2 regions of the Streptomyces sp. SGAir0957 genome follow, and region 2 is predicted to be linked to the other one. Evidence: riboswitches for the same ligand, from Rfam matches in the RefSeq annotation. Region 2 holds a riboswitch; the other holds the start of a gene.

Region 1 (14,589 bases), 1.4 Mb from region 2:
TGGGTATGGCGGGCGCGCTCACCGCCTGCGGCGGCTCCGACTCCGGCGACGTCACCCTGAAGCTCGTCGCCGCCGACTACGGCGACTCCGCGGACAACAGCAGCCAGAAGTACTGGGACAAGCTGGCCGCCGCCTACGAGAAGGACCACCCGAACACCAAGGTCGACGTCGACGTCTACTCCTGGAACGACGTCGACGCCAAGGTCAAGACCATGGTCGACGAGGGCCACGCCCCCGACCTGGCACAAATAGGCGCCTACGCCGACTACGCCGCCGACGGCAAGCTCTACCCCGTCAGCGATCTGCTCAACGTGCCCACGCAGGCCGACTACCTGCCCCAGCTCGCCGAAGCCGGCAAGGTCGACCGCGTCCAGTACGGCATGCCGTTCGCCTCCTCCACGCGCCTCCTCTTCTACAACAAGAAGCTCTTCAAGGACGCGGGCATCACCCCGCCCACCACCTGGGCCGACCTCGAGGCCGACGCCAAGGCGCTCAAGGCGGACGGCGTGAAGTACCCCTACGCGCTGCCCCTCGGCCGCGAGGAGGCCCAGGCCGAGACCATGATCTGGATGCTGAGCGGCGGCGACGGCTACACCGACGACGTCGGGTCGTACACCATCGACTCCAAGCAGAACGTCGCCACGTTCGACTGGCTGAAGAACGACCTCGTCGGCAAGGGCCTCACCGGACCCACCGCACCCGGCGAACTCAACCGGGCCGGCGCCTTCGCCGCGTTCGCCAAGGGCGAGGTCGGCATGCTCAACGGCCACCCCACCCTGATGCGGATGGCCGCCAAGCAGGGCGTCGACTACGGCACCGTGCCGCTGCCGGGACCTGACGGGCAGGCCGAGTCCACCATGGGCGTCGCCGACTGGATGATGGCGTTCAAGCAGAACGGGCACCGCAAGGAGGTCGGCGACTTCCTCAACTACGTCTACAGCAAGAAGAACGTCCTCGACTTCTCCCGCGAGTACGACCTGCTGCCCGTCACCAACAGCGCCTCCGAGGCCATGGCCTCCGCCGACCAGGACAAGAAGCTCTGGCCGTTCCTCGAAAGCCTCACCAACGCCGAGATCTACCCCGTCGGCAAGACGTCCTGGGCGTCCGTCAGCGCCGACGTCAAGGACCAGATCGGCTCCGCCGTCTCCCCCAACAACAGCGCGGGCGCGGTCCTCGGCCGGCTCCAGAACCAGGCGGCGGCCGCGGAAGCCGCCGAGTAGCGTGACGGGCATGGACGCACCCGGCTCCCCGCACCCCCTCGGCGCACGTGAGCGGGCGGTGCTCGCCTTCGAGGGGCGCGGCTGGGAGACACCCGGCGCGAAGGAGCGCGCGATCCGCGAAGAACTGGACCTCGCGCCCGTCCGCTATTACCAGCTCCTCAACGCGCTCCTCGACGATCCGCGGGCGCTCGAACTGGCACCGGTCACGGTGAACAGGCTGCGCCGGGTACGGGAGAGCCGGCGGCGCGAACGCTGAGCCCTCCGGGGGCCTTCAGCCTGATTACCCAGGCCCCCGGGCGGATAAAGTCCCACGCATGGGCAGCCATCACCTGGACGACCTCCCGACCCCCACCACCGCCGCCGGGCGTGACGGCCTCGCCGCCGTCGTCGCCCGGCCCGCGCGAAGCGTCATCGCCGTCGACTTCGACGGGACGCTGGCGCCCATCGTCGCCGACCCCGAGCAGGCCCGCGCCCACCCCGACGCCGTCCCCGCGCTCGCGGCACTCGCGCCCCACGTGGCCTCCGTCGCCGTCATCACCGGGCGGCCCGCGGGGGTGGCTGTCCGCCACGGGGGGTTCGCGGGGGTGCCCGGGCTTGAGCACCTGGTGGTCCTCGGGCACTACGGCGCGGAGCGCTGGGACGCGGTGACCGGGACCGTGCGGGCGCCCGCGCCGCATCCGGGGGTCGCCGCGGTCCGCTCCGAACTCCCCGGAGTCCTGAACGAGTTCGGGCTCTGGCACGACACGTACGTCGAGGAGAAGGGGCGGGCGGTCGCCGTCCACACGCGGCGGGCGGCGGATCCGCAGGGTGCCTTCGAGGCACTCCGCGCCCCTCTCACCGCGCTGGCCGCACGCCACGGTCTGGTCGTCGAGCCGGGCCGCATGGTCCTGGAGCTTCGCCCGCCGGGGGTCGACAAGGGGGTGGCTCTTACGGAGTACGTCCGTGAGGTGGGCGCGGAAGCGGTGCTCTACGCCGGGGACGACCTCGGCGACCTTCCCGCGTTCGCCGCGGTCGAGAAACTCCGCCTGGACGGGGTCCCGGGGGTCCTGGTCTGCAGCGGCAGCGCGGAGGTCCCCGACCTGGCCGACCGAGCGGACCTCGTGGTCCCCGGCCCGGCCGAGGTGGCGGCCCTCCTGGCGAAACTGGCCCGGCAAGTAGCGCACTGACCGCCCGCCCGCGGCTCTCGCCGTGGCTGGCCGCGCAGTTCCCCGCGCCCCTGGAATGGGCACTTCGTGCTGCATTCCCCAGCTCTGACGTGCCGCGCCGTCGTGGTTGCTCGCGCAGTTCCCCGCGCCCCTGAAGGCCAGCGGCTTCGCCGCGCCTTCCCCAGGGCCCGGAAACGCGCCCCATGAGATGGCGCACGAAGTGCGCATCTCAGGGGCGCGGGGAACTGCGCGAGCAACCACGACGAGAGCCGCGCTCGAACGATCCGCGGGATGGCGCACGAAGTGCGCGTCTCAGGGGCGCGGGGAACTGCGCGACCAGCCCCCGCCGGGCCGCAGGTGCAGGACGGGCCGGGGCTCAGTCCCGCAGGGCCGACAGCTGGTCCAGGAACCAGGCCCCGGGGGGCAGCGCGGTCCCGGCGGCAGCCAAGCGTTTCGTGCGTTCCGCCCGTTCCTCCGAGGACATCGCGAGCGCCGCGGCCAGCACCTCACACGTCCCGGACACGTCGTACGGGTTGACGACGAGCGCGTCATCGCCCAGCTCCTCGTACGCCCCGGCCTCCCGCGAGAGCACGAGCACGCACCCGTCCTCGGACACGACAGGAATCTCCTTCGCGACGAGGTTCATGCCGTCGCGGATGGGGTTGACCAGGGCGACGTCCGCCAGCCGGTACGCGGCCAGCGACCGCGCGAAGTCGTCCTTGACGTGGAGGACGACGGGCGTCCAGCCGGCCGTGCCGAACCGCGCGTTGATGGTTTCCGCGACCCGCGACACCTCGGCGGTGTAGTCGCGGTACACGGCGAGGTCCTGCCGCGAGGGGTAGGCGAAGGCGACGTGGACGACCTTCTCGTGCAACTCCGGCCGGGTCTCCAGCAGAAGCTCGTACGCCCGCAGGCCCCGCACGATGTTCTTGGACAGCTCGGTGCGGTCCACCCGGACAATGACCTTGCGGTCCGCGCCCACCTGTTCCCGCAGCGCCGCGAGCCGCTCGTCCACGTCGGGGCGTCCGGCCCGCTCCCGGAGGAAGTCCGCGTCGGCGCCGAGCCCGTGGACCCCGATCCGGGTGCCGGACGTGCCGCCGAGGATGCGCGTAGCGCAGTCGGTGAAGGCGTCTGCCCAGCGGCGGGTCAGGAAGCCGAGCCGGTCCGCGCCGAGCATGCCTTGGAGGATCTGTTCGGCGATGTCGTCGGGGAGCATCCGGAAGTAGTCGACGGGGGCCCAGGGCGTGTGGGAGAAGTGCCCGATGCGCAGGTCGTCGCGGAGTTCGCGGAGCATCCCGGGGACGAGGGTGAGGTGGTAGTCCTGGACGACGACGGTGGCGCCGGGCGCGGCTTCTTCGGCGAGGGCTTCGGCGAAGGCCCGGTTGTAGGCCTCGTAGGAGGCCCACTGGCGGCGGAACTCCGGGCCGAACGACGGCTCCAGAGGTGTCTGGTAGAGCATGTGGTGCACGAACCACAGGACGGAGTTGGCGACGCCGTTGTACGCGTCCGCGTGGACCTCCGCGTCGATGTCCAACATGCGCACGCCGGGTTCGGAAACGCCGCGCCGCACGGCTTCCCGGTCGCCGTCGGTGAGGGCCGAGCAGACCCACAGTTTGTCCTCGACGACGCTGAGCGCGGAGACGAGTCCGCCGCCGCCGCGTTTCGCCTCGATCCCGGTCCCGCCGGCCCCGTCGTCCCCGTCGGTCAGGACGTAGGAGACGGGGCCGCGGTTGGACGCGACGAGAACCTCAGCAGCACCTTGCGTGGAAGCCATAGGGGCACGCTAGCCCGGTCGGGGAGGGTTCAAACGCGCCGACGGCTGCGTGCCGCCGCGAGGGCGAGGGCGCCGAGTCCGCACAGGGAGACGGCGAGGCCGCCGTAGAGCCACAGGCGGGGGTGGTCGGAGCCGGTGGCGGCGAGCGCACCGCCGGGGGAGGCGGAGGGTGCGGGCCGCGCCTGCTGCCGTCCGGGCGCGGGGGAGGAGGGCCCGGACGAGGACGGGTGTGGGGACGGGGACGGGGACGAGGGCGAGGGCGCGGATGAGGTCGGCCGGGCCGACGGGCGGCCCGGGTCCGACCCCGGCGCCCCCGGCGCCTTGCGCACCACGGGCGTCGCCCCGCAGTTCGGGTCGGTCGAGCCGTTCTCACAGTTGGTGCGCGGGGTGTCGGCGGTGACGTTGTTGGTCAGTTTGCCGTCGCCGTCGAGCGGGTCGTGCAGCGTGACGCTGTATGTGATCTTCGCGGTCCTGCCGGCGGGCACGTCCCCGCGCCAGCTCAGCTTCGGTGCGGCGTAGGTGACGCGGCCCAGGGACGCTTTCGCGTCGCCGTCGTAGGAGGCGTCGTCCAGGACGTCGGTGAGGTCGTCGCTGAGTTTGGCGCCCGGGTAGTCGACCTCGCCGATGTTCTTGGCGGTGATCGTGTAGGTGACCTTGCCGCCGGGGGAGACCTTCTGCGGCGCGGCGGTCTTCTTGACCTCCAGGTCGGGGACCGGCACGGAGAAGGCGAGCGCGGAGGGCACGTAGGTGTCGCCCTTGGTGCGGAAGGTCAGCTCCGCGGAGGTGGCGCCCGGCGGCAGTGCGGCGGACGGGATGACGGCTTCCTTGGCGTCGATGCTGAAGTTGTTGCGGTCGCCGGGGTCGAGGGCGCCTTCGGCGCGGCTGTCGAAGAAGTTGGCCCGGCCGCCGCCGTCCGGGTCGGCGATCTGCCGGCCGTTGACGAGGAACTGGTCCCCGGCCACGTTCGCGTCACCCTCGTACGCGGTGACGCCGGCGCGGACGTCGCCGCCGCCCGCCCGGTAGAAGTCGTCGATGGTGATGGTGGTGTCCGGGTCCTTGGACTGCTGGACGACGTGGCCGCCGTAGACGTAGACGTTGCGGCGGGTGGGCGCGTGCTCGGCGTTCGGGGAGTCGTACTTGTAGACGACGGTCAGGGACCAGCCGCCGACGCAGCCCTTGCCCGTGGGCGCCCATACGTCGCCGACCGCGACGGGGATCTCCGTGCCGGTGGCGGCGCCCGTGAACAGGGACGTCACGTCGGACTCGGCCGTGTAGTAGTGCGGCCCGCCGACCGCGGCCGGGGTGCGTACCGCGTCGCGTACGGCGACCCGGGTCTCGGCGCCGCCGTCGACCCGCACCACGGGCCGCTGGGTGAGCGGGTTCCCGGCCGGGGAGGTGGCGGGGCCCGCGGTGTCGCAGCGCCGGATCTGGTTGCGGCCGAGCTTGTACGTGCCATCGTTGCCGCCCCAGAAGAGGCGGGCGTAGGCGACTGTGGCGCCGGGCGGGACGGTCACCTTGCCGGTGGAGGAGTTGCGGACGGCGGTGCCGAGTCCGGCCCGGTCGGTGTACTCCATGGCGAACTGGTTGTTGTTCTCGGCGGACCGCCCGGCCTGCGCGTTCGCACAGCGCTGGGCGGCTTTGGCGGGCCCGGAGGGGCACTGCATCACGGTGTTGCCGAGCGTCAGGAAGTCACCGTAGAGGGCTTCCTCGTAGCGCTTGGCGAAGGGGTCCACGACGACGGCGGACGCGGGGGCGGCGGCGGTGATCAGCGTCGCCGCCGCCACGGTCGCCGCCACGGTCGCCGTCGCGGTGAGCGCCGCCATGCCCCGGGAACCGCCCTGGGAAAGTCTGAGCCACATAAGTGGGCAATTTAGACAGAAAGCATGATTAACCCACGTCTATGCCACGCGACGCTCCGCATACTCACCGATCTCGGCCATCGGGGGCCGCTCCACGGTGTCCACCGCGTACGTCCGTGGCACGAAGCCGCGCTCGCCCCGCTCGAACTGGGTCAGCTCCGGCCGTACCAGCTGGCCGCGCGCGAGCCGCAGCTGGGCCGTGCGGTAGATGGCCGCCGCCATCCGGCCGAGCGCGAGCCCGTCCTGGTGGCGGTGGCGGCGCACGCCCACGTCGACCTGGGCGAGCGCGTCCAGGCCCACGGTGTGCAGCGCGTCGACGAGCAGGCCCAGCTCGACGCCGTAGCCGACCGGGAACGGCAGGCGTTCGAGGAGCGTCCTGCGGGCCGCGTACTCGCCGCCGAGGGGCTGGACGAATCCGGCGAGGCGCGGCCAGTGCAGGTTGAGGATCGGGCGGGCCATCAGCTCCGTGACCCGGCCGCCCTGCCCTGCCGTCCTGCCGGAGGCGGGCGAATCGAACTCAGTACCCAGCGGGCGGTCGTACATCGCCTTGACGAAGCTGACGCCCGGGTCGGTGAGGAGCGGGCCGACGATCCCGGAGACGAAGTCCGCCGAGAACTCCTTCAGGTCCGCGTCGACGAAGCAGACGATGTCGCCGCTGGTGACGTACAGGGAGCGCCACAGCACCTCGCCCTTGCCGGGCGCGGCCGGGATGCGCGGCAGGATCGTGTCCCGGTGCACGACGCGCGCCCCGGCCGCCGCCGCGACCTCTGCGGTGCGGTCGGTGGAGCCGGAGTCCAGGACCACCAGTTCGTCGACGAGCGGCACCGCCGCCGTCATCAGCTCGCGCCGGATCACGGTGACGATCTCGCCGACCGTCGCCTCCTCGTCGAGCGCGGGCAGCACCACGCTCACCGTCTGGCCGGACGCGCGCTTCGCCGCGGTCAACTGGTGCAGCGGGCGGTCGGCCACCGACCAGGAGCGCTGCTCAAGCCAGCGTTCGACTTCTTCCAGCACGGTCTGTGGCTCCTTCGGGGGCGGGTGCACGGGCGGGTCCGGGGGCGGGGTGTGATCCATCTCGCGGTTCGGACGACTATCTCAAGGGTCCGGGCCTTCGGTTACAGTCTTGAACAAGGCCGGTGACCATCGCATGCCGGGGTCGCCGCCGACACAACTGCCACAAACAACCGAATACCGCTCATCCAGAGGGGCAGAGGGATACGGCCCGTTGAAGCCCCGGCAACCCTCCAGCCGGTCTCGTAGGACACCGCAACTGTCCACCGCGAGGCTCCCGGCTAGGGAAGGTGCCAAATCCGTCTCGCGGCGAGATGCGTCGCGAGGAAGATGAGGAGAAAGGGCCTCGCCTCTCATGGCTGTACAGACTGTCGCCACCGGAACCGCTCAGCAGACCGTTGATCTCGGTCCGGCTTCCGGGCTCTCCTGCCGCGAGTGCGGCACCACCTTCGAGCTCGGCCCGATCTTCGCGTGCGTCGAGTGTTTCGGGCCTCTGGAAGTCGCGTACGACCTGCCGGTCGGTAACCCCGAGGCGCTCCGCAAGCAGATCGAGGCGGGCCCGGCCAACGTGTGGCGCTACGCCCCGCTCCTTCCCGTCCCGGCCGACGTCGCCGAGAAGCCGAACCTGAACCCCGGCTGGACCGCGCTCGTCAAGGCCGACAACCTCGCCCGTGAACTCGGCGTCGAGCAGGGCAAGTTGTTCGTCAAGGACGACTCCGGCAACCCCACGCACTCCTTCAAGGACCGCGTCGTCGCCCAGGCCATCGAGGCCGCGCGCGCTTTCGGGTTCACGACGCTGTCCTGCTCCTCCACCGGCAACCTGGCCGGTGCCGTCGGCGCCGCCGCCGCCCGTGCCGGCTTCCGCTCCTGCGTGTTCATCCCGCACGACCTGGAGCAGGGCAAGGTCGTCATGGCCGGTGTCTACGGCGGTGACCTCGTCGCCATCGAGGGCAACTACGACGATGTGAACCGCTTCTGCTCCGAGCTGATCGGCGACCCGCTCGGCGAGGGTTGGGGCTTCGTCAACGTGAACCTGCGCCCGTACTACGGCGAGGGCTCCAAGACGCTGGCCTACGAGATCTGCGAGCAGCTCGGCTGGCGGCTGCCCGACCAGCTGGTCATCCCGATCGCCTCCGGATCGCAGTTCACGAAGATCGACAAGGGGCTCCAGGAGCTGATCAAGCTCGGCCTCGTCGAGGACAAGCCCTACAAGCTGTTCGGCGCCCAGGCCGAGGGCTGCTCGCCGGTCTCGGTCGCGTACAAGGGCGGCCACGACGTCGTCCGGCCGCAGAAGCCGAACACCATCGCCAAGTCCCTCGCCATCGGCAACCCGGCCGACGGTCCGTACGTGCTCGACATCGCGCGCCGCACGGGTGGTGCCGTGGAGGACGTGAACGACGAGCAGGTCGTCGACGCGATCAAGCTGCTCGCCCGGACCGAGGGGATCTTCGCGGAGACCGCCGGTGGGGTGACGGTCGGTGTCACCAAGAAGCTCATCGAGGCCGGGCTGATCGATCCGTCTCTGACGACCGTCGTGCTCAATACCGGTGACGGGCTCAAGACGCTTGACGCTGTCGCCGAGACTTCGCAGGCCACGGCGACCATCAAGCCGTCCCTCGACGCGTTCCGGGCCGCCGGGCTCGCCGCCGAGTAGGTTTCCCCGCCCCGCCCCGCCCCGCCCCTTCCCGTAACCGGGGGCTCTGCCCCCCGGGCCCCCGCTAGTGCTGAGGTGAGTTGTGAGCGTCAACGTCCGCATTCCTACCATTCTGCGTACCTACACCGGTGGGCAGGCCGAGGTCGCCGCCGAAGGGGGCACGCTCGGTGAGGTCATCGCCGATCTCGAGAAGAACCACACCGGGATCGCCGCCCGCGTCCTCGACGACCAGGGCAAGCTGCGCCGCTTCGTCAACGTCTACGTGAACGACGACGACGTCCGCTTCGAGCAGGGTCTGGAGACCGCGACGCCGGACGGCGCCGGCGTGTCGATCATTCCGGCCGTCGCCGGCGGCTGATCTTCCCCTGATGCACGCTGAGTTACCCCTGTTGCCCCCTCCGCGAGAGAAGCGGAGGGGGCAATTCTGCATGGTTGAGCGCGGTACAGTTGGGGAACCTGGTTCGTTTCCCCGCGTGGTGCATGACGGGCGCATATGAGTTTCCGCTCGGGACGCGACAAGAAGCAGCCAAAGTGCCCAGCCCCTTCGAGCCTTTTATGGCATTTGCCTGGCCCGAGTTGCCCAGGGATCCGGTGAGTTGGCCCGGTTTCCCCGTTCGAGGGTGCCCAGATTTCACGTCCGATTGACCTGTTGCAGACGGCAGTTGGGCAGATACATTCAGCCGCGGTCGACGCGTTCCGGCGCACACCCCTACCCATTGGGGAGGGTGAGGTCTGACCCGGATCCGCGAAGTGCGGATCTGTGCAAGGGCCAGTAATAGGGGAGTTAGGCATGGCTCAGGGCACCGTCAAGTGGTTCAACGCGGAGAAGGGGTACGGCTTCATCGCGGTCGACGGTGGTGCGGATGTATTCGTCCACTACAGCGCGATTCAGATGGACGGCTACCGCACCCTCGAAGAGGGTCAGCGAGTGGAATTCGAGATCTCGCAGGGCCAGAAGGGGCCGCAGGCAGACATGGTCCGCCTTGCCGCCGCCGGCTGAAGCGCGTCGCGACTGACAGGCTTCGTACGAGACGAAGGGTCCGCGTCCCCCGAGGGGGCGCGGGCCCTTCGTCGTACCAGGGCCTGTCGTCACACTCCCTTCGTCGCCCGGACCGTGCTTCGCGCTGCGCGCGCCCCCGCCGGATGTGTGGTAGCCGCTTGCACTCGCATGGGTCGAGTGCTAATCATTGGGCTTAGCACTCTCCGAGTGAGAGTGACAGAACTTGGATCGGGTCGGTGAGGTCCGGGGGCCGGTGGGGCAAGGAACCACAAGGCTCAGGGGCCGTCCGTCGCGGGCACCAGCACGGTCCGTTTGCTTGCTTTTCCACCCCGTCCGGGAGGACCACTTCACATGGCCAAGATCATCGCGTTCGACGAGGAGGCACGGCGCGGCCTCGAGCGCGGCATGAACCAGCTCGCCGACGCCGTCAAGGTGACCCTGGGCCCCAAGGGTCGCAACGTCGTCCTCGAGAAGAAGTGGGGCGCCCCCACGATCACCAACGATGGTGTGTCCATCGCCAAGGAGATCGAGCTCGAGGACCCGTACGAGAAGATCGGCGCCGAGCTGGTCAAGGAGGTCGCGAAGAAGACGGACGACGTCGCCGGTGACGGCACGACGACCGCGACCGTCCTGGCCCAGGCCCTGGTGCGCGAGGGTCTGCGCAACGTGGCCGCGGGTGCCAACCCGATGGCCCTCAAGCGTGGCATCGAGAAGGCCGTCGAGGCCGTCTCCGCCGCTCTCCTCGAGCAGGCCAAGGACGTGGAGACCAAGGAGCAGATCGCTTCGACGGCCTCCATCTCCGCCGCCGACACCCAGATCGGCGAGCTCATCGCCGAGGCCATGGACAAGGTCGGCAAGGAAGGCGTCATCACCGTCGAGGAGTCCCAGACCTTCGGTCTGGAGCTGGAGCTCACCGAGGGTATGCGCTTCGACAAGGGCTACATCTCGGCGTACTTCGCCACCGACATGGAGCGGATGGAGGCGTCGCTCGACGACCCGTACATCCTCATCGTCAACTCCAAGATCGGCAACGTGAAGGACCTGCTGCCGCTCCTGGAGAAGGTCATGCAGTCGGGCAAGCCGCTGCTGATCATCGCCGAGGACGTCGAGGGCGAGGCCCTGTCGACCCTGGTCGTCAACAAGATCCGTGGCACCTTCAAGTCCGTCGCCGTCAAGGCCCCGGGCTTCGGTGACCGCCGCAAGGCCATGCTCGGCGACATCGCCATCCTCACCGGTGGCACCGTCATCTCCGAGGAGGTCGGCCTCAAGCTGGAGAACGCCGGTCTCGACCTGCTCGGCCGCGCCCGCAAGGTCGTCATCACCAAGGACGAGACGACGATCGTCGACGGCGCCGGTGACACCGACCAGGTCCAGGGTCGCGTCAACCAGATCCGTGCCGAGATCGAGAACAGCGACTCGGACTACGACCGCGAGAAGCTCCAGGAGCGTCTGGCGAAGCTGGCCGGCGGCGTGGCCGTCATCAAGGCCGGTGCCGCCACCGAGGTCGAGCTCAAGGAGCGCAAGCACCGCATCGAGGACGCCGTTCGCAACGCGAAGGCGGCCGTCGAGGAGGGCATCGTCGCCGGTGGTGGCGTGGCCCTGCTCCAGGCCTCCGCGGTCTTCGAGAAGCTGGAGCTCGACGGTGACGAGGCGACCGGCGCCAACGCCGTGAAGCTCGCCCTGGAGGCCCCGCTCAAGCAGATCGCCGTCAACGGTGGCCTTGAGGGTGGCGTCGTCGTGGAGAAGGTGCGCAACCTGGCCGTCGGCCACGGTCTGAACGCCGCCACGGGTGAGTACGTCGACATGATCGCCGAGGGCATCCTCGACCCGGCCAAGGTGACGCGCTCCGCGCTGCAGAACGCCGCGTCGATCGCCGCGCTGTTCCTCACCACCGAGGCCGTCATCGCCGACAAGCCGGAGAAGGCCGCTGCCGGCGGCGCTCCGGGCGGCATGCCGGGCGGTGACATGGACTTCTGATCCGGTTCGTTCCGGTTCAGCTGGTCTGTTCGTCCCGAGGGCGGCACTTCCTCTTCAGGAGGGGGTGCCGCCCTCGGGCGTTGCCGGGTTAAAGTCCCCGGGCGCATGACGGGCATATGACAGACACGGGGGGACGCTATGGGAGACGCGGGCGGCAGATCCGAGGACGCCTTTGCCTGGGGGCAGGTGGTGGCGGCGCTGGGCGTCGTCGGAGCGCTGGGCCTCGGCCTCTGGGCGACGGAGCTGCGCTCCGGGGACACGGCCTCGGGGCAGAGCGAACCGAAACCGGCCACCTGCTCGGACGGTGACGAGGACGGCGGCAGGAAGAACAAGGCGGCGGGGCGGGTCACCGGCGCCGAACTGTGCGCGGCCCTCAACCGCAAGGACCTCGCCACCCTGCTCGGCACGCCCGCCGAGATCCCGAAGAACGCGTCGGGCGGCGACAGCGAGGTCACGATGGCGGGCGGCCGCAAGATCCCGACGCCGTCGGCGCGGGTCGAGTTCGACACGTACACCGTGGACCTCGAAGGCACCTACGACGACCATCCGGTCGCCCTCACGGCGAGCCTCTTCGACGACCCGGTGGAGAACCGGCGCTTCCACGGCCACCGCGCGGTCCTCTACTCGGACCGCACCATCAGCCTCCAGTTCCGGCTGGACGGGAGCGATTCGAGCAGCGGTCCCGGCGTTCCGGCCCGTGTCCTGTCCGTGGCGCAGGACACCGGGGACAAGGGCGGCTCCTTCGAGCTGACGGTGTGGCGCGAGGACGGCGCGGTGCCGGACGACGCCGTGCTGTTCGACGTCGCCGAGCGGGTGCTCCCGGCGATCCCCGGGTGGGATTCCTGAAAATCCTCGGACACGTGTCAACCGGCGTCCGGCCGCCAGGTCTATAGAGCACGACAGCACGGTCGGGAACCACAGGGAGCACGGCGTTGACCGCAGAGGAGTTCGAGGAGTTCTACGCCCATGCGGTCGGGCGGCTCACCGGGCAGCTGTACGTCATGCTCGGCGACGCCCAGGAGGCGCAGGACGTCGTGCAGGAGGCGTTCGTGAAGGCGTGGAGCCGGCGCGGGCGCCTCGACCGGGAGGCCGCGCCCGAGGCGTGGATCCGGACCGTGGCCTGGCGGCTCGCGATACGCCGCTTCAAGAAGCTGCGCCGCAGCGAGCAGGCCTGGCTGCGGCACGGCGCCGCGCCGGACGTGGGCGCGCCCGAGCCCGGCACCGTGGCCCTCGTCGAGGCGCTGAAGGAGCTTTCGGCGCAGCAGCGCAGGGTCGTCGCCCTGCACTACATCTGCGATCTCTCCGTGGAGCAGATAGCGGGCGAGACCGGCCTGTCGACCGGCACCGTGAAGACCCATCTGTCCCGGGGCAGGACCGCCCTGGCCGCCCGTCTGCAGGACCCGTGCGCGCAGGAGGCACACCGTGACTGAGCACCGCGACGAGCCCGGCCTCGCCGAGGCGCTCAAGGAACTGGCCGCGTCCGGCGGGCGCGGGGCCGTGCCCCCGGCGCCGGGCGCGGTGATCCGGGCCCGCGGCGACCGGCTGCGGCGGCGCCGCCTCGCCGTCGCGGCGACCGCGGCCGTGGTGCTGTGCGCCGGGGCGGGCGGCGGCGTCGCCGCGAATCTCCTCGCGGACGGGCCCGGTACGGTGCGGCCCGCGCGGACGGGGGTGCCGCGGCCCGCGCCGTCGTCGGGCCCGCCGTCGACGCCACCGGCGCCACCGGCGACGACGCTGCCGCCGGACACGTCACCGTCCTCGTCCTCGTCCTCGTCCTCCTCCGCGTCCTCGTCCTCGACTTCGACCGAGAACGCGACCGCGGCATCGACCGAGACCGGGACCGAGACCGGGACCGCGACCTCGTCCCCGACCGGGACCGCGACCTCGTACTCCTCCGACTCCTCCTCCGACTCCTCCGACTCCTCCGACTCCTCCGACTCCTCGGGCTTATCCGGCTTCTCGGCGCCCCCCACCTCGGATCCGCAGCGGACGTCTCCGCCGGATTCCGCGCCGCCCAGCCGTCCCTGAGGCATCCCCCCACACCCACGCACGACCCGAACGGAGCTCCCGTATGCCCGCGGCCCTTCTGGAAGCGCCGTCTATACCCGGCACGGCCGCCGTACCGCGGCGGCGGCCGAGACGCCTGCGGCCGAGTCCGCGCGATCTGACGGTGCTGCGGATCTATCTGCTCACCCGGCTCGGACTGCTCGTCACCGCGTACTGCGTGACCCGGCTCTTCCCCGCCTCCGCGGACGCCAAGGAGGCCAGGCCACTGTTCTCGGCGTTTCAGCAGTGGGACTGGGCGCACTACCGGTCCATAGCGGAGTTCGGCTACTTCCACAGCAAGGACAACTCCGAGGCGTTCTTCCCCGGCTTCCCGCTCGTGCTGCGCGCCGTCCACGGGGTGGTGCCCGACTGGACGGCCGCCGGGCTGCTGATCTCGCTCGTGTCGGGCGGCGTCGCCGTCCTCGCCCTGGCCCGCATAGCCGGTGACGTGGTCGGCAGCCGGGCCGTGCTGCTCCTGCTGCTCTCGCCCTGCGCCGTGTTCCTGGCGGCCGGGTACACCGAGTCGCTGTTCCTCGCGTTCGCCCTGCCCGCGTGGCTCGCGGCGCGGCGCGAACAGTGGGCTCTGGCGGCACTGCTGACCGCCGCCGCGTCGGCCGTGCGGGTCAGCGGGCTCTTCCTCGCGGCGGCGCTGCTCGTGCAGTTCCTCGTGGCGCACGGTCCCGGGCGGCGGTGGCGGCGGCTGCCCTGGCTGGCGCTGCCCGCCGTGCCCGTGCTCGCGTACACCGTCTACCTGCACGCGAAGACCGGTGACTGGATGGCGTGGAAGCACGCGGAGGAGCGCGGCTGGTACCGCACGTTCCACGCGCCGTGGCAGGCGTGGTCGCACACCTGGGACGCGGCCTTCGACGGCGGCTACGCCACCGGGTACGCCGTCATGTGCCAGGC
Region 2 (14,589 bases):
CGCACGGGGGCGCCCGGGTACGGCGCGTGGATGACCTGGCCGTTGCCCGCGTAGATGCCGATGTGGTGGGCGTCGGAGCCGTAGGCGACGAGGTCGCCGGGGCGCGCCTCGGAGAGCGACACCTGCTGCCCGGCGTACCGCTGGGCCTGCGAGGTGCGCGGCAGACCGACCCCGGCCTGCCCGTACGACCACTGCATCAGGCCCGAACAGTCGAAGCCGGAGGGGCCGTTGGCGCCCCAGATGTAGGGCTTGCCGAGCGCGGACTGGGCGGCGGCGAGCGCGGCGGCCGCCCGGGACGAGGAGGCGGGGCCCGCACCCGTCAGGTCGGGCCGTCCGCCGCCGCGCGAGGCCCGCTCGTACGCGGCGCGGTCGTCGTCCTTCATCGAGTTGAGCAGCCGCCGCGCCGTGGCCAGCTTCGACTCGACGGTGCGCTTGTGCTTCGCCACGGTCTTGCGGCTCTCGACCAGCTGGGCCAGCTGGCGCCGGGCCTCGGCGCGCTTCTGGGCCAGTTCGCGCTGCGCGCCTTGCAGTTCGGCCAGCTCGCCGGCCTGGCGGGCGCTGATCCGGTCGATGGCGCTGGCCCGGTCGAGGTAGGCCTCCGGGTCGGAGGAGAACATCAGGGCGAGCGAGGGGTCCATGCCGCCGGAGCGGTACTGGGCTCCGGCGACCATGCCGAGCGCCTGGCGCATCGTGTTGATCCGCTCCTGGCCGCGGGCCACCTGGTCCTGTGTGCGGGCCAGTTCGGCGTGGAGCTTGTCGGCCCGTTCGTCGGCCTTGTTGAACGCCTCGGTGGCGTTCTCCGCCTGCTCGTACAGGCGGTCCACCTCGGCCTTGGTGTCGGCCGGCCGGTCCTGCGGCGCGGCGCCCGCGGGGGCCGCGCCGAGGGCGGCGGCGGCCGATGCGGCGGCGGCCACGGTCAGGACAGTGGCGCGGGTGTTCCGCTCGAGACCCGTAGGACCGGGGTGCGCGGTGCGGCGATGGGACCCCACAGGCAGCCGTTTCCCTTCCCTGGCGAAGCACTGATGGAGCGCTGACGCCGCTGGCGACGCGCTGCCGCATCCCCGTGATCGGGGAATGCGCGCCGACAGTAGCCGCGCGATCACCGGTCGGCCAACGACCGTTCGGGGGCGCACAACGCGACGCCCCGCCTATGACGCAGGTCATGGGCGGGGCGTGGGGTCAGCGGCGGGAACCTGAATTCGCCCGAACGGGCGCGTTTTCAAGTGTCGTAGGCGCGGGCCGACAAGAAGGTCAGATGCGGACGCCGAACTGGAACGAACCGATCGTGCTCATCGACTCGTAGCGGACGCTGGCGCCGGGGTGCGGGGCGTGCAGCACCTGCCCGTTGCCCGCGTACAGGCCCACGTGCGCAAGGCTGTTGAAGAAGACGAGGTCGCCGGGGCGGAGCTGGCTCATGCCGATCTTCGGGCCGTCGTTCTGCTGGGTGTAGGTGGTGCGGGTGATGCCGACACCGGCCTGGTTGTACGCCCACTGGGTGAGGCCCGAGCAGTCGTACGAGTTGGGGCCCGTGCCACCGGAGACGTACGGCTTGCCGATCTGGGTGGCGGCGGCGCTGAGGGCGGCCGCGCCGCGCTGGGAGGCGGGCACCTCGTTGCCGAGGTCGACACGGCTGGAGGAGCTGCGGCTGGCGCGGGCGTCCTCCTCGGCCATCTTCTGCCGCTCCTGCGCGGTCAGGGTGTTGAGCAGCTTCTGCGCGGCGCCGAGCTTGCTCTGGACTTCCTTCTTCTTCTTGCCGAGCTCCGTGCGGGTGTCGGCGAGGTCCTTGAGCTTCTCGGACGCCTCGGCGCGCTCCTGGGCGAGGGTGCGCTGCTTGTCCTGGACCTTCTTGAGCGACTGCAGCTGCTGGGCGCTGAGCGAGTCGATCGTGGACGCCTTGTCGAGGTAGTCGTCCGGGTCGGCGGAGAGGAACAGCTGGAGGGAGGGGTCGATGCCGCCGGAGCGGTACTGCTCGCTGGCCATCGTGCCGATGCCCGTGCGCAGCTCGTTGAGGTCCTCCTGGCCGCGGGCGACCTTGTCCTGGAGCTCGCCGATCTCCTTCTCGAGCTTCTGCTGCTTCTCCTTGGCCCCGTTGTAGAGGTCGGTCGCCTTCTCCGCCTCTTCGTAGAGCTTGTCGACCTTGGCCTTGACCTCGGCCTTGTCGGCCTTGGGAGCGGCGTTGGCCGCCTGGGAAGTGAGAGCCACGGCAGCGGCGGCGGTCGCGGTGAGCACGGTCACGCGGGTGCGGCTCGGCTGCTTCGGTCGACGGTGGGACGCCACGGAGGCGAGCTCCTTCTTCCTCCAGCCGCCCACGAATCACCCCGGTGGGCGGTGCCCCTCCGCCGTCACACACCTCATGTGAGTGATCACCCGAGCGGAGGTTCGAGGCCTGACCCTAGTGATGTTCTTGTGATCAGTTCAAATCCTGACGGGCAAAATCTCGGTCGCCGACTGAGTTCTTTTACACACAACTCACGTGCAGTGATGTCAATTTGACGCACGGTTGCGCAAAGGTTTCGCCAATCCGGGCATACGGAACGGACGTTGCGGGAGTGGCGTAAGGGACGCGGAGGGCGTTAGGCCGTCAACCGCGCGAGAGCCGCTTCAGGAGCATGACCGACGCAACCGGACGCGCCCCCGCCTTCGCGACCCCGTCGGCGACCTCGCGGTCCGTCGAGACGACGATCACCGGCCGGCCGGGCGGCTCGGCGCGCACCAGCTGGCGAATCAATTCATCAGCGGTGACGCCCGCCTTGGAGAACAGCACCCGCACCCCGCGCGGCGGCGCGAGCAGCACGGGCGCCGCCAGCTCGGCCCCGTCGAAGACACAGGTCACCTCGGCGCCGGTCTGCGCCGCGAGCTGCGAGAGGGAGCCGAGGAGGCGCAGCCGCTGCTTCTCCAGCGGCATGGTCGGGTACCCCGTCTTGGTCACGTTGTACCCGTCGACCACGAGGTGGGCCTGCGGCAGCGCGAGCAGTTGGTCGAGGATGGCCGGATCATGCTCGTGCAGGGCGCGCGCCGCGATGTCCTTCGGCGTCATCCGGCCCGGCTCCACGGCGTCCACGGAATCGGCGGGCCGCGCGGAGACCGGCGGCAGCGCCAGCTCCCTGCGCAGCCCCTGAGCGGCCTCCAGGACGGTGTCGAGCAGCAGCCGTACGCGCATGTCCTCGACGCTGCGCCCTTCGCGGGCCGCCCGGCGCGACGCCTCCAGGTTCGCCTCGACCTCGCCGAGCCGCGCCTTGAGCCGCCGTGTCTCGCTCTCGGCGGCGGAGATCTGCGCCTGCCCCTCGGCCCGTACGGCGTCGGCCTCGGCCTGTGCCTTGCGCACGGCGGCCTCGCCGCGCTTCACGTCGCTGAGGGCGGCGCGCAGCTTGCGGTGGACGGCGTCGGTCTCGCGCTTGGCGGCGTCCAGTTCGGCGCGCAGCCGCTCCGTCTCGGCCCTGGTGGTCGCCTGCGCCTCGGCGAGCCGGTCGCGCAGGGACTCGAGTTCGGCCCGGGTCTCCTCGTCGATGCGCTCGGCGTCGACCCGCTGGGCCTCCTCACCGGCGGCGGCGACCAGCTTGACCCAGCCCACGGGGCGCAGCACGTACGCGGCCGCGGCCACGTCGAGGGGGTCCGCGGCGGGCGGCGGCGATCCGGAGTCGAGCGCCTGGCACAGTTCGGGCTGGGCCTCGCGGAACCGCTCGGCGATCCGCTGCCGGAACAGAGTCTCGCTCTCGACGGCCGCCGCCATCGCGTTCCCGGCGAACTTCACCCGCCGGGTCGGGGTGAAGCGGGCGTACTGGCGCAGCTGCGGTGGCAGTTCGCCGACCGTGAGGCCGCCGAAGCCGTCGGAGACGATCTGCACGACCCGGCGCCGCACGCCCTCGGGCAACGGCCGGTCGAGCACCTCGGCGGCAGGCTGCTCGGCATGCCCGGCCTCCCCGCCCGTGCTCTCCACCATCCGTCACCCCAAAGTCAGTGGGCCGCCCCGTTCAGGAGTCGGCGCCCGGCCTGTCCACAAGTTCCACCTGGTCGACCGCGTTGCACCAGCGGCAGCGGACCGACTCGATCGTCTCACTGACCACGTCGCGCTCCTCGACCTTCGGCTCACCGGCCAGGTCCAGGTGCACGTACTCCACGACCTGCGAGGAGCGGGTCACGTCGAACCGCGTCAGGTTGCCGCAGAGCGTGCAGCGCCAGCGGGTGGTGGCGGTCGGCAGGGGAACCGTCATCGGACTGTCGCCTCCGTGGTGCGTGATGCTTGCTTTATTGCCCGTAACCCTACGGCCTGCCGTGCACCGCCCGCTCCCCGCCTTGCGTCATGCTCTCCTTCATGATCGGCAACGGACGCGGCGTGATCGGCAGAGCGACCGCTTTCCTCAGAGGACATCCGGCTCCGGTCACGTACGCGCTCATCGCCGTCTGCTGCGTGACCTTCGTGCTCTCCCCGTCGTCCGGGCTCAACCCGTCCTACGGCACCGGCGACCAACTGCTCACCGCCCAGGCCGGCTACTTCGAACGCTGGGGCGTCCTGCCCGCCGAACTCTTCATCGGATCACCCCGCGCCGCCCTCACCCCGGCCACAGCCCTGTTCGTGCACGGCAGCTGGGTGCACCTCCTCGGCAACATGCTCTTCCTCTACGTGTTCGGGGCGATGGTCGAGGAGCGCATGGGCCATCTGCCGTACGCGCTGTTCTATCTGGTCAGCGGCTACCTGGCACTCCTCGGGTACGCCATCGCGCACGCGGGCTCCGAACAGACGCTGGTCGGCGCCTCGGGAGCGATCTCGGCGGTGCTCGGCGCCTTCCTCTACCTCTTCCCCGACGCGCGGGTGACGAGCGTCTTCCCCTTCCTCCTCTTCCTGCCGCTGCGCTTCCCGGCGTGGGTGGTCCTCCCGTTCTGGGTCGCGCTGCAATGGGCCGCCGCCTACCAGGACAGCCAGGGGCCCGGGGTCGCCTACCTGGCCCATCTGATCGGCTTCTCGCTCGGCTTCCTGTGGGCGTGGGTGCGATACCGGGGCCGGGCTAAGGTGAAGGTTGCCCCAGCCACGGCCACCGAGGGAGACAGCCAGCCGTGATCACCGCGATCGTGCTCATCAAGACCAGCGTGGACCGGATCCCCGAGATCGCCGAGTCGATCGCGGCGCTCGACAGTGTCAGCGAGGTCTTCTCCGTCACCGGCACGTATGACTTGATCGCCATGGTTCGGGTGGCCCGGCACGATGATCTTGCCGAAGTGATTCCCGGCAAGATCAGCAAGATCCCCGGGGTCGAGGGCACCGACACGCATGTTGCTTTCCGCACGTACTCCCAGCACGATCTTGAGGCCGCGTTCTCCATCGGGCTGGACAGCTAGCCCCGCCAGGGGCGCGGGGAACCGCGCGGTCAGCCACGACGAAAGCCGCGGACGCGTCTGCTCATGAACCGAGCAGACGCGTCCGCGGCTGTTTCGTGGCTGGTCGCGCAGTTCCCCGCGCCCCTAGGCGGCTGGGACGCAGCGGCCTTCTTCGGTGCGGTAGGTCCAGGCGGCGCCATCGCGGACCAGTTCCTTCACCGCCCCGATGAAACGCTCGACGTGCTCGTCAGGGGTGCCCGCGCCGAAACTGACCCGGATCGCGTTCAGCGACTTCTCCCCCGGCGCCGCCTCAGGCGCCCCGCACTCGCCCTGGGTCTGCGGGTCGGACCCGAGCAGCGTCCGCACCAGCGGGTGGGCGCAGAACAGACCGTCCCGCACCCCGATCCCGTACTCCGCGGAGAGCGCCGCGGCGAAGTGCGAGGAGTTCCAGCCCTCGACCACGAAGGAGAGGACGCCGACGCGCGGGGCGTCGTCCCCGAACAGGGAGAGCACCTTCACCTCGGGCACCTCGGCGAGCCCGTCGCGCACCTTCCGGATCAGGTACCGCTCCCGGGCGACGAGGTCGTCGAACCCGGCCTCGGTCAGCGCCTTGCAGGCGGACGCGATGGAGTAGACGCCGATGACGTTCGGCGACCCGGCCTCGTGGCGGGCCGCGCTGTCGTGCCACTCGACGTCCACACCGCCGTCGACGCGCCGGGCCACCTTGCGCGAGGCACCGCCACCGGCCAGGTACGGCTCGGCCGCGCGCAGCCAGTCGGCGCGCCCGGCGAGCACGCCCGAGCCGAAGGGCGCGTACAGCTTGTGCCCGGAGAAGGCGATCCAGTCGACGTCCAGGTCCTGCACGGAGACCGGGTGGTGGGGCGCGAGCTGGGCGGCGTCGAGCACGATGCGGGCACCGTGCGCGTGAGCGGCCGCCGCCAGCTCGCGCACCGGCCAGAGTTCACCGGTGACGTTGGAGGCACCGGTGACGCAGACGAGGGCGGGCCCGTAGGGGTCGCGCTCGGCGAGGGCGCGCTCCAGGGTCTCGACGGCCTGGCCCGGGGTGCGCGGCGCGTTGAGGTAGGTCACGCGGGCGTCGCGCCAGGGCAGCAGCGACGCGTGGTGCTCGGTCTCGAAGACGAACACCTGGCAGTCGGCGGGCAGCGCGGCGGCGAGCAGGTTGAGCGAGTCGGTGGTGGAGCGGGTGAAGACGACCTGGTCGTCGGCGCGGCAGCCGAGGAACTCGGCGACCGTGGCGCGGGAGTTCTCGAACAGGTCGGTGGACAGCTGGGAGAGGTAGCCGGCGCCGCGGTGCACGCTGCCGTAGTAGGGGGCGTAGGCGGCGACGTCGTCCCACACGCGCTGCAGGGCGGGCGCGCTGGCGGCGTAGTCGAGGGCGGCGTACGTCACCTCGCCGCCGGTGACGAGCGGCACGGTCACGTCGCGGCCGAGCACCGGCAGCGGCGCGCCACAAGCGGGGTCGGCGGCGGACTCGGCGGAAACGGTGGCGGTGGCGGTGGCGGTGGTGTGAGCGGACATGGCTGTCTCCCGGCAGGACAAGTCAGGGCAGGGCGAAGTGGCGTACAGGCCCGCACGGCAGCCGTCAGCAACAGCACTGCTACGTACGGGAGTTGACCTCGACGCGGGGCGCGGACGCGCTCACGCGGAGGGTGATGGAGTAACCAGAGAAGGGGCCGGAGGCCCTAGCACATTCGCTTGCTCACGAGACTGCTCCCTCAAACGACCCAGGACCCCTGGAAAGTTCGCGAGGGGTCCGCGCTTGCCGCGAGCCTTGCTGCACGCGGCCTGGTCTTCACCCGGGGCACCCCGCCACGGACGGAGGGTTGCCGGACAGCCGGCCGGGGCCGATCACGCTGTCACTCATGACCTTGAAAAGCATCCTGCCACACGTTCCGGATACGGCAAGAGCGCAGTCCGTTCTCTGAGACAACTCGGACTGCGCTCTGCGTCACACTCGTACCCCGCGCGTCAGCGGTTGGTGGCCGTCACCCATCGCTCCAGGGTCGCCTTGGCCGCACCCGAGTCGATGGACTCGGCGGCGCGGTCCATGCCGGCCCGCAGCTGCTCGGCGAGGGTGCCGCTGCCGGGGCGTACGGCGACGAGGGCGGCGGCCGAGTTGAGGAGCACGGCGTCGCGCACCGGGCCGCGCTCCCCGTCGAGCAGCCGTCGCGCGACCTCCGCGTTGTAGGAGGCGTCCGCGCCGCGCAGGGCCGCCACGGGGACCAGGTCGAGGCCCACGTCGCGCGGGTCGAAGGACTCCTCGCGCACGGCGCCGTCCCGGACGACCCAGACGCGGGAGGTCGCGGTGGTGGTCAGCTCGTCGAGGCCGTCGTCGCCGCGGAAGACCAGGGACGAGTTGCCCCGCTCGGCGAAGACACCGGCCACGACGGGCGCCATCCGGGCGTCGGCGACCCCGACGGCCTGGGCGCGCACCCGGGCCGGGTTGGTGAGCGGGCCGAGGAGGTTGAAGACGGTGCGGATGCCGAGCTGGCCGCGCGCGGCGCCCGCGTACCGCAGCGCGGGGTGGAACTTCACGGCGAAGCAGAAGGTGATCCCGGCTTCCTCCGCGATCTGCGGGACCCGCGCGGGCGTCAGCTCCAGGTTGACGCCGAGCTTCTCCAGGACGTCGGAGGCGCCCGAGGCCGAGGAGGCGGCGCGGTTGCCGTGCTTGACGACCTTGACGCCCGTACCGGCGATGACGATGGCGGACATCGTGGAGATGTTGACGGTCTTGGCGCCGTCGCCGCCGGTGCCGACGATGTCGACGGTCTCCCCCGGCACCTCGATCACGTTGGCGTGCTCGTACATCGCCCGGACCAGACCGGAGATCTCCTCGACGGTCTCGCCCTTGGCGCGCAGCGCGACCACGAAGGCGGCGATCTGCGCCTCGGTCGCCTCCCCCCGCATGATGCGGTCCATCGCCCAGGCGGTGTCGTCGGCGCTCTGGTCGCGGCCCTCCAGGAGGCCGTTGAGTACGGCGGGCCAGGAACGGCCCGCCGCGGTGTCGCCTCCAGCGGGGTGCAAAGCGCTCATGGCCGCTCCAGTTGTGTCAGTGGGATTACGCGGCTCCAGCTTATCCAGCGCCAGGTATGGCAAAGAGCCCCCGTCCAGTGCCTGGACGAGGGCTCCTGCCGTGGCGGACAGCTGTCGGCTCAGCCGATCAGGGATCAGTGGTGGCCGTGGCCGCTGGTGATCTCCTTGTACTCCTCCGCGGTGGGCTTGGGGATCTGGTTGTTCTCCCCGTAGAAGCCCTTCGACAGCTTGGCGCGGGTCTTCTGCAGACGCGACTGCTTGCGCTCCACGCCGTTCTCGTCGACCGTCGGGCCGAGCTCGAGCGGCTGGTACTGCTCGTGCGCGGTGAGCGCGTGCAGCGACTCGGCGTCGAGCGGCTCGTGGACCTCGATGAACTCACCGTGCGGCAGGCGCTTGATGATGCCGGACTCGCGTCCGTGCAGCACCTTGTCCTTGTCGCGGCGCTGGAGGCCGAGGCAGATCCGCTTGGTGGCGATGAAGACCAGGACCGGCACGACGAAGAAGCCGATGCGGACGAACCAGGTGATCGCGTTGATCGACAGGTGGAAGTGCGTGGCCCAGAGGTCGTTGCCACCACCGACGAGCAGGACGAAGTACCAGGAGATCCACGCGGCGCCGAACGCCGTACGCGTCGGGACGTTGCGCGGGCGGTCCAGGATGTGGTGCTCGCGCTTGTCGCCGGTGACCCAGGACTCGATGAACGGGTAGACCGCGATCGCGACCAGGACCAGCGGGAAGATGACCAGCGGGATGAACACACCCAGGACGAGCGTGTGACCCCAGAGGTTGATCTCCCAGCCCGGCATCGTACGGATCAGGCCCTCGGAGAAGCCCATGTACCAGTCCGGCTGGGCGCCGGTGGAGACCTGGTCGATCCGGTACGGGCCGATGGCCCAGATCGGGTTGATCGAGGCGATCGCCGCGACGACCGCGATGACACCGAAGACGAGGAAGAAGAAGCCGCCCGCCTTGGCCATGTAGACCGGGAGCAGCGGCATGCCGACGACGTTCTTCTCGGTCTTTCCGGCACCCGCGAACTGCGTGTGCTTGTGGTAGAAGACCAGGATCAGGTGGGCCACCAGCAGGCCGAGCATGATGCCCGGCAGCAGCAGGATGTGGACCGAGTAGAACCGCGCGACGAAGTCGCCGCCCGGGAACTCGCCGCCGAAGAGGAAGAACGACAGGTACGTGCCGACGATCGGCACGGACAGGACCGCGCCCTCCATGAAGCGGACACCGGTGCCGGAGAGCAGGTCGTCCGGGAGCGAGTAGCCGGTGAAACCGGTGAACATGCCCAGGACGAACAGCAGGAAGCCGAACAGCCAGTTGACCTCACGCGGCTTGCGGAACGCGCCCGTGAAGAACACGCGCATCATGTGCACGAACATGCCGGCGAGGAAGATCAGCGCCGCCCAGTGGTGGATCTGCCGGATCAGCAGACCACCGCGCACATCGAAGGAGATGTGCATGGTCGAGTTGAACGCCTCGGACATCAGCTGTCCCTGCAGCGGGACGTAGCTGCCGTGGTACTCCACCTCGTTCATCGACGGGTGGAAGAACAGCGTCAGGTACACACCCGTGAGGATGATGATGATGAAGCTGTAGAGGCAGATCTCACCGAGCATGAAGGACCAGTGGTCCGGGAAGATCTTGCGCATGTTGGACTTGGCCAGGGAGTAGATCCCGAGGCGGCCGTCCGCCCAGTCGGCGACGCGCTCGCCGGCCGGTGCCTTCTCGCGAGAAGGTGCGTCGTTGGTGGTTGCAGTACTCATCCGCGCTCCCAGAAGGCCGGACCGACGGGCTCAGCGAAGTCGCCCTGCGCCACGAGGAAGCCCTCGTCATCGACGTCGATGTGCAGCTGCGGCAGTGCGTGACCGGCGGGGCCGAAGATGACCCGCGCACCGTCGGAGAGGTCGAAGGTGGACTGGTGGCACGGGCACAGCACGTGGTGCGTCTGCTGCTCGTACAGGGAGATCGGGCAGCCCACGTGGGTGCAGATCTTCGAGTACGCGACAACGCCCTCGTGGGACCACTCGAGCTCGCGCTTGTCCTTGATGTTCTCCGGCTGGATCCGGACCAGCATGAGCGCGGCCTTGCCCATCACCTGCTGGAAGTCCTCGTCGTGCTCCTCCACGCCCTCGGGCTTGGCGAAGGTGAGCGAACCGACCACGATGTCCGAGGCGCGCAGCGGCTCGTTCGTGTTCATGTTGACGAGCTTCTTGCCCTTCTTCCACGCCGTGTGGCGCAGCTTCGTCTCCGGCAGCGGGCCGAGATCACGAAGAAGGACGACACCGGAGAGCGGCACCAGGGCGAGCGCGCCGAAGAGGGTGTTGCGGATCAGCTTGCGGCGGCCGAACTGCGACTCGCGCGCGCCGTCGGCGAAGTCCTGCAGGACCTGCGCCTTGACCTCGGCCGGAGCCTCGATCGGGTGACGCTCGGAGGCGACCTCGACGTCCGACATCAGGGTGCGGGCCCAGTGGACCGCGCCCGCGCCGATGCAGAACAGCGCCACACCGAGGGTCATGCCCAGCGCGAAGTTGAGCGCGCTGATGTGACCGAGCGGGAAGATGTAGACGCTCGTGTCGACGTCGATGGTGACGTACGAGGCGATGAAGCCGACGGTGGCCAGCATCGAGATCGTGAACAGCATCGCCACGACGCGCTCGGACCGCCTGGCGGCCCGTTCCTCGATGTCCTGGATCCGGTGCTCGTGCTCCGGAAGGCCCGGGTCGGCGAAGGGGTTGTCCTTCACCGCTACCGAGCCGTGCCCGGTCTCCTGCTCGGTGGGCAGGTTCTCTTCTGGAATGTCTTGGCTACTCATGACTTCTTGGCCTTTGCGGTCCGAGCGGCGACCCAGATGGCGACGGCGACGAGGGCACCGAGACCGAAGATCCAGGCGAACAGACCCTCGCTGACCGGGCCGAGCCCGCCCAGCTTGAGGCCGCCGGGGCTCTCCGACTTGTCGCCGTTGACCGCGTCGAGGTACGCGATGATGTCCTTCTTGTTCTGCTTGGTCATCGTCGTGTCCGGGAAGGACGGCATGTTCTGCGGGCCGGTCTGCATGGCCTCGTAGATGTGCTTGGGCGCGACGTCCCCGAGGTTCGGCGCGAACTTGCCGTGGGTCAGCGCACCGCCCTCACCGGTGAAGTTGTGGCACTGCGCGCAGTTGGTGCGGAACAGTTCACCGCCCTTGGCGATGTCCGCGCCTTCCGGGCTGTAGTCCTTGGAGGTCGGCGTGGTCGGACCGGCACCCAGCGAGGCGATGTAGGCCGCGAGCTGGTCGATCTCGGACTGCGAGTAGATGACCTTCTTCTTCGGGACCTGAGCGCCAGGCTGCTGGGCCGGCATACGGCCGGTGCCGACCTGGAAGTCGACGGCGGCGGAGCCGACGCCCACCAGGCTCGGGCCGTCGGTGGTGCCCTGACCGCCGGTTCCGTGGCAGCTGGCGCAGCCGACGGAGTAGAGCTTCTTGCCCTCGTCGATGGCGAGGGACTGGGCGGTTTCATCGGCCTGCGCCTTGCTCGCGGGCGCGAACGCGGCGTACAGCCCCCCGGTGGCCGCCAGCGCGAGGAGTAGGACGACGACCGCCGCCAGCGGATGGCGTCGTCGTGCGGAGAGCTTTTTCACGGATTACCCCGGTGTCAGGATCTTCTGCGTCGGTGCTGCGGGAATGTGTCGGGTTTCTGCGCCCGATGCTGTGATCTTCGAACTACTTGATCAGGTAGATCGTGGCGAAGAGGCCGATCCAGACGACGTCCACGAAGTGCCAGTAGTAGGACACGACAATGGCGGCGGTCGCCTGCTCGTGGGTGAACCTCCGGGCCGCGTACGTCCTGCCGAGGACGAACAGGAAGGCGATGAGCCCGCCTGTCACGTGCATGCCGTGGAAGCCGGTGGTCAGGTAGAAGACCGAGCCGTACGGGTCGGAGGAGAGCGAGAGCCCGTCCTTCTTGACCAGCTCGGTGTACTCGTACACCTGACCGCCGATGAAGATCGCACCCATGATGAAGGTGACGATGAACCACATTCTGAGCTTCTTCACGTCACCGCGCTCGGCGGCGAACACGCCGAGCTGACAGGTCAGAGAGGAGAGCACCAGGATCGTGGTGTTCGTCGCCGAGAACGGAAGGTTCAGGCTCTCGGCCATTTCCTTCCAGTGCTCCGGTCCCGTCACCGATCGCAGGGTGAAGTACATCGCGAAGAGGGCCGCGAAGAACATCAGCTCGGAACTCAGCCAGATGATGGTTCCGACGCTGGTGAGGTTCGGTCGATTGACCGACGGGTGCGCGTGCCCGGTTTCTACTGTCGTTGCTGTCGCCACGACCGACATTATGTCGGTCGCTTATCTCGCCCTCACTCCGGGGGGTGCCGTTCGGAGTGTCTGAGGGGTGTGTCCAGCCCATATGGCCCATCGGAGGCGTGTACGAACCGGTGTTGACGGGCTGTCGGGAGGGGTAGGCTCCGCGCCAGGTACGCCCCTAGGACGCCGATGTCTCGGAGGAACGATGCAGTCGACCGCGACGGTTCTGGTTTACAGCGACGACGCCAACACGCGGGAGCAGGTCCGTCTCGCGACCGGGCGGCGCCCAGCGGCCGACGCGCCCGAGGTGCGCTTCGTCGAGTGCGCGACGCTCCCCGCGGTCCTCAAGGAGCTGGACAGGGGCGGTATCGACGTCTGCGTCCTGGACGGCGAGGCGGTGCCCGCGGGCGGCATGGGCGTGTGCCGGCAGATCAAGGACGAGGTCTTCGACTGCCCGCCCGTGCTGCTCCTGATCGGCCGCCCGCAGGACGCCTGGCTGGCCACGTGGAGCCGGGCCGAGGCCGCGGTGACGCTGCCGGTGGACCCGGTGGAGTTCGCGGGCGCGCTGGCCGGGCTGCTGCGCTCGCGCCGGGCCGTCACCGCCTGAGCGGCGCCGGAGGTCTCGCCCCCCGGATCGCCGGAGGAGGTCTCAGCCCTCAGATCCCGGGGCTGAGCCGCGCCTGGACGGCCGGGTCGGCCTTGCCCTCGGGGGTGAGGGCGCTGCCCGCGCGCCACTTCTTCCAGCTGACGTTCCAGTCGCCGAAGCCGTTGCCGAACGGGTCCATCTCCTGGCCGTAGCTGTTCACGACCTTGACGATGTCGCCCTCGCGGACGGTCTTGAAGAACCAGGCGGCGTTGGAGGTGCTCATGCCGGTGCAGCCGTGGCTGACGTTGGCGGCGCCCTGCGAGCCCACCGACCAGGGCGCGGCGTGCACGTACTCGCCGCTCCAGGTCACCCGGGTGGCGTAGTACACCGGCAGGTCGTACGAGTCCGAGCTGCCCTCGGAGATGCCGATGCTGGTGCCGCGCATCCGCACGAAGTACTCCTTGCCGAGCACGACCTTGACGCCGTTGCGGGTCTCGAAGCCGGGCTTGCCGGTGGTGACCGGGATCTCGTTGATGGCCTCGCCGTTGCGGTAGACCGTCATGGAGTGCGAGCCCGCGTCGGTGACCGCCTCGATGCGGTCGCCCGTGGAGATGGTCAGCGGCTTGCCGGCGCCGCCCCACAGCGTGTCGGTGACCTTGAGGCCCTTGAGGTTGCTGCGCGCCGTGATGGTGGCGTGGGCGGGCCAGTACTCCTTGGGGCGGTAGTGCAGCGTCTTGCTGTCCACCCAGTACCAGGAGCCGCCGTCGGCCTTGGGCTTGGAGTCCACCGTGAGGGCGCGTTCGACGATGGCGCGGGCCTTCTCGTCCTTGACGGCCTTGTTGAGCGTGGCCGTGATCGGCTGGCCGACGCCGTAGGTGCCGTGGTCGGGCCCGAAGGTGACCTTGAGCGCCTTCTCGCTGCTCGGGTTGCCCGTGTCGAACGTCAGGACCTTGCGGCCCGGCGCGCCGTCCTCGTCCTCGGTGCTGACGCGGACCGTGTACTGGGCCTCTGCGGCCAGCGGGGAGGTGGTGTGCCACCTGCGGCCGTCGGCGGAGAGTTCGCCCGCGACGTAGCGCCCCATGGCGTCCGTGGCCGTCACGTCGGTGATGCGCCCCTCGTCGCCCTGTGAGGTGACTTCCAGGGGCTTGTCCGGGTTCGCCTTCTGGCCGCTCTTGGGGCCGCTGAAGGAGATCTGGCCCGCCGCGTCGTAGGGCTTGGCGGAGAGCGGGTGGCCGGAGCTGCCGCAGGCCGTGACGCCCGCACCGAGTGCGGCCACAAGCAGGGTGCAGCCAAGAACCGTACGGATGCGCGGTGAGTGGTCCATATGGCCACGTTA

What was found. Region 2 has a riboswitch for S-adenosylmethionine ahead of C1N81_RS32255 (aminotransferase class V-fold PLP-dependent enzyme). Riboswitches for the same ligand answer to the same signal wherever they lie in the genome.
Region 1: linked by a shared signal. The riboswitch ahead of thrC (threonine synthase) and the one ahead of C1N81_RS32255 (aminotransferase class V-fold PLP-dependent enzyme) in region 2 are both predicted to bind S-adenosylmethionine.

The regions. Positions count from the first base shown of each region.
Region 1 covers NZ_CP027293.1:4,688,076-4,702,664, forward strand. The annotation lists gene C1N81_RS25900 (ABC transporter substrate-binding protein) at 1-1,220, shown strand, start outside; gene C1N81_RS25905 (DUF3263 domain-containing protein) at 1,231-1,476, shown strand; gene otsB (trehalose-phosphatase) at 1,535-2,386, shown strand; gene C1N81_RS25915 (alpha,alpha-trehalose-phosphate synthase (UDP-forming)) at 2,742-4,139, opposite strand; gene C1N81_RS25920 (DUF7927 domain-containing protein) at 4,169-5,998, opposite strand; gene C1N81_RS25925 (glucosyl-3-phosphoglycerate synthase) at 6,038-7,012, opposite strand; SAM riboswitch class I at 7,191-7,346, shown strand; gene thrC (threonine synthase) at 7,365-8,663, shown strand; gene C1N81_RS25935 (MoaD/ThiS family protein) at 8,746-9,021, shown strand; gene C1N81_RS25940 (cold-shock protein) at 9,454-9,663, shown strand; gene groL (chaperonin GroEL) at 10,015-11,640, shown strand; gene C1N81_RS25950 (DUF6215 domain-containing protein) at 11,779-12,486, shown strand; gene C1N81_RS25955 (SigE family RNA polymerase sigma factor) at 12,573-13,070, shown strand; gene C1N81_RS25960 (hypothetical protein) at 13,063-13,665, shown strand; gene C1N81_RS25965 (glycosyltransferase family protein) at 13,709-14,589, shown strand, end outside.
Region 2 covers NZ_CP027293.1:6,058,476-6,073,064, reverse strand. The annotation lists gene C1N81_RS32285 (C40 family peptidase) at 1-989, opposite strand, end outside; gene C1N81_RS32280 (C40 family peptidase) at 1,252-2,277, opposite strand; gene C1N81_RS32275 (NYN domain-containing protein) at 2,582-3,940, opposite strand; gene C1N81_RS32270 (hypothetical protein) at 3,972-4,211, opposite strand; gene C1N81_RS32265 (rhomboid family intramembrane serine protease) at 4,313-5,056, shown strand; gene C1N81_RS32260 (Lrp/AsnC family transcriptional regulator) at 5,053-5,334, shown strand; gene C1N81_RS32255 (aminotransferase class V-fold PLP-dependent enzyme) at 5,458-6,852, opposite strand; SAM riboswitch class IV at 7,085-7,202, opposite strand; gene trpD (anthranilate phosphoribosyltransferase) at 7,303-8,367, opposite strand; gene C1N81_RS32245 (cytochrome bc1 complex cytochrome b subunit) at 8,502-10,139, opposite strand; gene C1N81_RS32240 (cytochrome bc1 complex Rieske iron-sulfur subunit) at 10,136-11,188, opposite strand; gene C1N81_RS32235 (cytochrome bc1 complex diheme cytochrome c subunit) at 11,185-11,994, opposite strand; gene C1N81_RS32230 (aa3-type cytochrome oxidase subunit III) at 12,077-12,697, opposite strand; gene C1N81_RS32225 (DNA-binding transcriptional response regulator) at 12,873-13,274, shown strand; gene C1N81_RS32220 (L,D-transpeptidase) at 13,324-14,577, opposite strand.